2 linked regions of the Undibacterium sp. 5I1 genome follow. The protein of the gene in region 1 interacts with the protein of each later gene in a pairwise test. Links are inferred from orthologs where the notes say so. Each region holds a gene or a part of one and is shown on either strand. Other genes may lie near its edges.

Region 1 (3,967 bases):
TCACCCAGTTGCGATGCAGATTAGGGCCGCTGAGTTTTTTGATGCGGGACAAAGGCAACAATTCGGTGCTACCAAATTTGCTGAAATCCAGTGAGGGCCAAGGCAACAAATCGAGACCAACACCGCTGCCATTTTTTGCCGGAGCAGAAACAGCCGATACTGCTGTACTACCAGCCATAATGCCTTTGACGAAGTTTTGCACGTCCAATTGCGAGATACGGCCTTTAGGTCCGCTACCTTGCACGCGCAAGAGATCAACGCCAAGTTCGCGCGCAAATTTTCGGATTGACGGTGATGCATGTGGCTTGCTGCCATCGGCATTGCTGACAGGAGTTGATGTTGTCGCTGTGCTAGCTGGTACCTCAACCGCAGCGGCGGCAACTGGCGCAGCTGGTGCTGGCGCGGGTGCTAATGCAACTGGAGCTGCCGGTACGGTTGCTGCTACTGGCGCAGCTGCCGGAGTAGTTGCCGGAGCAGTTACCGGAGCAACATCGCCAGACGCCTCAACCACAACGAGTAAAGAACCTTCGGCAACTTTGTCGCCGACTTTCACTTTAATTTCTGTCACGACGCCAGCATGGCTGGAGGGAATCTCCATACTGGCTTTGTCTGATTCGACCGTGATTAATGATTGATCAACCTTAATGGTATCGCCAACCTTGACCATCAATTCAATCACTTCTACTTCTTTGAAATCGCCGATGTCCGGCACTTTGACTTCAATCGCACTCATAGTTTTCGCTCCGCGTAAATTATTTGAGAGAGGCGCATCACTTGCTGAGTGCGCCCTTCTTTGCTCATGCTTACTTAGGTAACTAAATTAACCCAGTTAACTTAGACAGTGACCGGATTAGGTTTGTCTGCGTTGATGCCGTACTTTTCAATAGCCTGGGCAACAACAGAGGCAGACAACACACCTTCATCAGCCAAGGTTTTGAGTGCAGCGATCACCACGAAATAGCGATTGACCTCAAAGAATTCACGCAATTTTGCACGGCTGTCAGACCGACCAAAACCATCCGTACCCAAGACTTTGTAGCTACGACCTTTTGGAATGAAGGCGCGTACTTGTTCCGCAAAGGTACGCATGTAATCGGTAGAAACGATTATCGGACCTGCCGTATCTTTTAAGCATTGCGTAATATGAGCCACACGCGGCTCTGCCGTTGGATGCAACATATTCCAACGTTCTACATCCTGACCATCACGGGCTAATAAAGTAAAGCTTGGTGCAGACCAGACATCAGCCGCGATACCAAAATCATTTTGCAACAATTCTGCTGCAGCAATCACTTCGCGCAGTATCGTGCCAGAGCCCATCAGTTGTACTCGGTGCTTGGTCACGCTCTCGGATTTTTGCAACAGGTACAAACCTTTGATGATGCCTTCTTCTTGTCCCTCTTTCAGTCCCGGATGGCTGTAGTTCTCATTCATCAGCGTGAGGTAGTAAAACACATCTTCCTGATTTGTGACCATACGGCGCAAACCATCATGCATGATGACCGCGACTTCATGTGCGAACGTCGGATCGTAAGGTACGCAGTTTGGTATGGTCGAAGCTAATACATGACTGTGACCGTCCTCATGCTGCAAGCCTTCGCCGTTCAGAGTGGTACGGCCGGCGGTACCGCCTAACAAGAAGCCGCGAGCACGCATATCCCCGGCGGCCCACGCCAGATCACCAACGCGTTGCAGACCAAACATGGAGTAGTAGGTATAAAACGGAATCATCACGCGGTTGTTGGTCGAGTATGAGGTCGCAGCGGCGATCCATGAACTCATACCACCCGCTTCATTAATCCCTTCTTGCAAAATCTGACCAGCTTTATCTTCGCGGTAATACATCACCTGATCTTTATCGACTGGCTCATACAATTGACCAACCTGACTGAAGATACCGATCTGGCGGAACAAGCCCTCCATACCAAATGTGCGGGACTCATCGACCATAATTGGTACGACACGCGGCCCCAAGCTTGCATCGCGTAATAAGGCAGTCAAAATACGTACATACGCGGCAGTGGTAGATATTTCACGACCTTCAGCGGTCGGTTCCAGCATCGCTTTAAATGCCGACAACTCAGGGACGATCAGTTCTTCATCGGCTTTTTGACGGCGTTGTGGCAAATAGCCGCCGAGCGCCTTACGACGTGCTTGCAGGTACTGCATTTCTGGCGTGTCGTCAGCAGGTTTATAAAAAGGAATACCTGGCAAATCTGCATCAGCGATTGGCAGTTGGAAACGATCGCGCATTGCTTTAATCGCTTCATCGTCCAGCTTTTTGGTGTTATGCGCCGTGTTACGTGCTTCACCCGATTTACCAAAACCAAAACCTTTAATACTCTTGGCCAAGATTACGGTCGGTTGCCCTTTATTTTCTTGTGCCACTTTAAATGCAGCATAAATTTTGTGGGGATCATGTCCACCGCGAGTCAGGCGCCAGATGTCGTCATCTGACATTTTGCTGACCATTTCCAATAACTTGGGATGCTTGCCAAAGAAGTTCGCACGAACATAAGCGCCATCTTTGGCTTTGTAATTCTGGTACTCGCCATCGACAGTTTCCATCATGACTTTTTGCAAGATACCGTCTTTATCTTTAGCGAGCAACTCATCCCAACCGCTACCCCAGATCACTTTCACCACATTCCAGCCTGCGCCACGGAAATCTGATTCCAGCTCTTGAATGATCTTGCCGTTGCCACGTACCGGACCATCAAGACGTTGCAAATTACAGTTGACGACCATCACCAGATTGTCCAGTTGTTCGCGACCCGCCATACCAATCGCACCCATAGATTCTGGCTCATCCATCTCACCATCACCGCAGAATGCCCAGACTTTACGCTTCTCAGTATCAGCGATACCACGTGCATGTAGATACTTCAGGAAACGTGCCTGATAAATCGCCATTAAGGGACCAAGGCCCATTGATACAGTTGGGAACTGCCAAAAATCTGGCATCAGTTTTGGATGCGGGTACGACGACAAACCCTTGCCATCGACTTCGCGACGGAAATGGATCAGTTGATCTTCGGTTAAACGGCCTTCTAAAAAAGCGCGGGCGTAGATACCTGGAGATGAATGGCCCTGGATATACAGTAAATCGCCACCGTGATCTTCGGTCGGCGCATGCCAAAAATGGTTGAAGCCAATACCCAGCATATTAGCCAGTGAGGCAAAACTGGATAAATGACCGCCCAGATCACCATCAACGCGATTGGCCTTAACTACCATTGCCATCGCATTCCAACGCATCATAGAGCGCAACCGCTCTTCAATTTCCAGATTGCCGGGGCAATGCTCACCCAGGTGGGCCGGGATCGTATTGACATAAGCCGTGTTGCTGGAAAACGGGATATGGGCACCGCGACGACGTGCCAGATCCACCATGCGCTCCATTAGATAGTGCGCCCTTTCCGGACCTTCTTTATCGATCACAGACTCCAGCGCGTCAAGCCACTCGGAGGTTTCCATAACATCGGGATCATTGACGGCTTGCGCCAAAACTTGGTCGATCTGGGGTGAAGAAGTTGACATCTGCTGGGTCTCCTGATAATGCGCTTTCGAAGCGAAGCGCGGTGGCGTATCGACAAATTAGTGCTTGTTTTTAAATCATAATAATTCTTTGCGGAGGTATTTTAACAGCAGTTTTTAATTTTTCAAATAGCGATATTTGATTTCATAATGTGATATTTTGGTTGCGGTGCAATATAACTTAGGACTTACGTAAAATTGTCTTGGCAAGGCGTCGCGATGACGACAGTAATCTAAGCTGGGGCGGTTTGGCGTAAGTCCCACACTGTAAAAATTAGACGTCCAATGGTTATGTGCCTCCTAGCCTGTTTTTGGCTTGGAGGCACATAACCATTGGACATTCATTTTCAAACTTTTAATATCTCCAGCGAGTCAATGTTCTCCAGCAACACAGCGCATAATTTATAATCTCGGCTTGATCTTCTTTTGC
Region 2 (4,089 bases), 440 kb from region 1 along the record:
AACCATTTTGTAAATTATTACATTTCAAGAAAAATTTACCTGAAAAAGAACTGGCAAAGTTAAAGCAGCCTAAAGTCTTGTTGGTGGCTCCACTGTCTGGACATCATTCCACTTTGCTACGCGATACCGTGCGTGGCCTGCTGTCGCAGCATGATGTGTATATCACCGACTGGATTGATGCTCGTATGGTGCCTTTAAGCGATGGTGCTTTCCATTTACATGACTATATTTATTACGTACAAGATTTCATCCGTCTGCTAGGACCTGATGTGCATGTAGTTTCTGTGTGTCAGCCAACCGTGCCTGTACTGGCTGCTATCTCACTGATGGCAACAGCCAAAGATCCTAAATTACCAAAAACCATGACCATGATGGGCGGTCCGATAGATCCACGCAAATCGCCGACCCAAGTCAATGATCTGGCAACGGAAAAGAAATTCTCTTGGTTTGAAAATACCGTAATTTATAGCGTACCCGCCAATCATCCTGGTTACGGTCGCAAGGTTTACCCCGGCTTTTTGCAGCATGCTGGATTTGTTGCAATGAACCCTGATCGCCATGCACAAAGTCACTGGGATTTCTTCCAACATCTGATGAAAGGTGATGACGAGTCTGCAGAGCAACACCGTAAGTTTTATGATGAATACAATGCGGTATTGGACATGCCAGCTGAATACTACTTAGAAACCATTAAAATTGTTTTCCAAGATTTTGATTTACCAAAAGGCACCTGGGATGTGGAAGGTAAATTAGTTCGTCCACAAGATATCAAAACCGTTGCACTGTTCACAGTTGAGGGTGAATTGGACGATATTTCCGGCGCTGGTCAAACTCAGGCTGCACATGATTTGTGTAGTGGAATTCCTGCCAAGATGAAACAAGATTTTGTGGCACCAGGATGCGGTCACTATGGTATTTTTGCTGGCCGACGCTGGCGCGAAGTCATCGCACCGAAGATTGCAGAATTCATTAAAGAACACTCTTAATTTGCCTATATCCAATTAGCAAGGTGTAATAACATCAATCCGGCAAGTATTTGCAGGCGAAAAAAGCCTGCAAATACTTGCCGGATTTTTTAGTCTTTTCAAAATCGATTCTGATTATTTGATTATTTTTTTATGTGCATCGTATTTAGACGGATAATGAGTGCTTCCGTTGATGCAAACATTTCCAGCTTGTGATTCCCATACTCAATCTTGCCGATCAAATAGAAGATCTATTGCCGCAAACTCAGTGTACTAAGTGCGGTTACCCAGCATGCCGCCCTTATGCCGAGGCGATCGCCAATGCCAGCGCCAATTACAATCAATGCCCACCCGGCGGCCAGGAAGGCATACGGCGCTTAGCCAACTTACTCGGCAAGCCCGTGATTGCCCTGGATGTCAGCCACGGACACGAAAGGCCAAGACCTGTTGCCTTAATTGATGAAGCCTACTGCATTGGATGCACACTCTGTATCCAGGCTTGCCCGGTCGACGCCATCATGGGCGCGGCCAAACAGATGCACACGGTATTGCCGATGTTGTGCACTGGATGTGATCTGTGCGTCGCGCCCTGCCCGGTTGACTGCATCAGCATGGTCGAGCTTACGCCGGGCAAGACTGGCTGGGACGCATGGTCGCCAGAGCAGGCAAATCAGTCGCGCAAGGCGTATCACTTCCGTCAGGATAGACTCAAAAAAGAACAACAAGAAAATGACGACAGACTCGCCTCCAAAGCAACGGCTAAGTTAAACGCCTTGATGGATGAACCCACGCTAACTCCGGAACAAATCGCTGATCGTGATCGCAAAAAGGCCATCATCACTGCTGCGATAGAACGCGCACGCCTTAAAAAGCTAGAGTCAAACTAAGTCCTAAGCTCAGATCAAAATACAAATCCAGACCCGACATGAACGCAGCCAAACGCCAGATTATTTTCAGCCGTTTTAAAGAGCAAAATCCGCATCCAACCACTGAGCTGGAATACACCAGTCCGTTTGAGCTCTTGATTGCCGTATTGCTATCGGCGCAATCCACCGATGTGTCTGTCAACAAGGCCATGCGCAAGCTGTATCCGGTGGCTAATACGCCAGAAAAAATATTGGCGCTGGATGTCGATGGTCTAATTCCTTATATTCAGACCATCGGTTTGTTTCGCACCAAAGCTAAAAATGTTATCGCCACCTGCCGCATTTTGATTGAAGAACATCACAGTGAAGTTCCCAAAGAACGTGCTGCATTAGAGGCATTGCCAGGCGTCGGTAGAAAAACGGCGAATGTCGTGATGAACACCGCTTTTGGTGAGCCAACCATTGCGGTGGATACGCACATCTTTCGTGTGAGTAATCGTACTGGCATCGCGCCGGGCAAAAACGTCGATATTGTCGAAGAAAAATTACTCAAATTTGTCCCGACAGAATTCAAACTCGATGCGCATCACTGGCTTATTTTGCATGGGCGCTATACCTGCCTGGCACGCACACCCAAATGCTGGAATTGCATGATTGCTGATTTATGCGACTACAAACATAAGACACCGTTACCCAAAGGCGCTTAAAGCTCAACCAGGCGGAAGCCGCAGGGAAGGAAGTGATCGCGGATAGAAACGACATCGATCAATGATGCCATCGCAAGGCTATACGCTTCCACATACTCCCTATTATTTTCATAAAAATACCTTGATTGTCCAATGATTAATTGGACAATATAAATATACTACCCAAGGGTATTTTATTTAACCCACAAAAAAACGCAGAAACCACATTGTTAAATGTGCTTCTTGCGCTTTTCTCGCCACAAAAAAACAGCCGAGATATTGACCGCGTCAATAACGCTTTAAACGATCTTGCAAGCTTCCTCAAAATCCAGACGTGGCGAACGTGGAAATACTTTTGCGATATCGCCATAACCAAGATTGCAAATGAAATTGGCCTTGACCTCCGTGCCAGCGAAGAAGGTCGCATTGACTTTATCCGGATCAAAACCCGACATCGGGCCGCAGTCCAAACCGATTGCCCGTGCCGCCAGCATCAGATAAGCGCCTTGTAATGACGAGTTGCGAAATGCCGTCGCATCAATCAAACCCTGATTGCCGACAAACCAAGAACGTGCATCCGCGTGCGGAAATAACTTTGGCAGTTGTTCATAAAACGCCATATCCATACCGATGATGGCGGACACTGGCGCAGTCTTGGTTTTCTCCACATTGCCTGGTGCCATGCAAGCGAGTAGCTTGGTTTTTTCTTCTGTACTTTTAACAAAAATCACACGTGCGGGTGAACAATTTGCCGAGGTCGAGCCCCATTTCATCAAATCATAAATCTGCTGCAATTGAGCGTCGCTTACAGGCTTGTCCAGCCATTCATTATGGGTGCGGGCTTTGGTAAATAAGGTATCCAGATGTTCGGTAGTCAGCATGGTGTTTCTCCTGTTGATCGATAAAAGCACAGCGAAAGCTCACGTGGGCAGTCCAGTGTTGGCTGCGGTATCGCAGCGCTTTCTGAAGCGTCCTATGGCTGGCGAATGATACTCCAGACCAAACCTCAATTCGACAAACTCAAATAATCGTACAATAAGGGCATTCTCGATTTTATTGCCTGCCATGTTCACCCCAAGCCAAGACGATGTACGCCGCTTTTTTTGCGAGACTCACCGCAAATCTCATGCAAGAGAAATTTTAACCCCGCTCGAAAGTATTGCCGCCGACTGGATCAATCAGCATCCTGAATACCACGAGGTATTTAGTGATCTGGATTCCGCCTTGGCCGCCGATTACAGCGTCATGCAAGGAGAGACGAATCCCTTTTTGCATTTGTCCATGCACTTAACGATCAGCGAACAAATCTCGGTAGATCAACCTGCAGGCGTGCGGTTCGCATTTCAGCGTCTGGCGCAAAAAACCAACTCCGAACATGACGCCCATCATCAGATCATGGAGTGTCTGGGCGAAATGATCTGGACTTCGCAACGCACAGGCATGCCGCCCGACGGTGCGGCGTATATCGACGCTTTAAATCAACGCGCACGCTGATCCAATCTCACATAAAAAAAGCCACGACGACCGTGGCTTTTTTTTTGCATCAAGCAAACAGACGATACTTATTTCTTC

What was found.
Region 2: the proteins of aceE (region 1) and nth interact in binary tests that used the Escherichia coli proteins (3 or more experiments, as listed by UniProt). The link is inferred for Undibacterium sp. 5I1 from one-to-one orthologs.

Annotation. Positions count from the first base shown.
Region 1 is NZ_JAVIWI010000001.1:1,707,000-1,710,966, forward strand. What follows is about bases 635-3,921. They hold aceE (pyruvate dehydrogenase (acetyl-transferring), homodimeric type), read right to left. Parts: upstream 3,541-3,921; coding sequence 835-3,540; downstream 635-834. Other genes in these bases: aceF (dihydrolipoyllysine-residue acetyltransferase), read right to left, coding at 635-733. Outside these bases: more of aceF, read right to left, coding at 1-634. UniProt on the Escherichia coli protein: Component of the pyruvate dehydrogenase (PDH) complex, that catalyzes the overall conversion of pyruvate to acetyl-CoA and CO(2).
Region 2 is NZ_JAVIWI010000001.1:1,267,518-1,271,606, reverse strand. The notes cover bases 772-3,714. They hold nth (endonuclease III), read left to right. Parts: upstream 772-1,890; coding sequence 1,891-2,538; downstream 2,539-3,714. Other genes in these bases: RGU72_RS05730 (DUF1841 family protein), read left to right, coding at 3,583-3,714; RGU72_RS05735 (malonic semialdehyde reductase), read right to left, coding at 2,817-3,398; rsxB (electron transport complex subunit RsxB), read left to right, coding at 1,178-1,852; RGU72_RS05750 (polyhydroxyalkanoate depolymerase), read left to right, coding at 772-986. Outside these bases: more of RGU72_RS05750, read left to right, coding at 1-771; more of RGU72_RS05730, read left to right, coding at 3,715-4,011; RGU72_RS05725 (cytochrome c), read right to left, coding at 4,080-4,089. UniProt on the Escherichia coli protein: DNA repair enzyme that has both DNA N-glycosylase activity and AP-lyase activity. The DNA N-glycosylase activity releases various damaged pyrimidines from DNA by cleaving the N-glycosidic bond, leaving an AP (apurinic/apyrimidinic) site.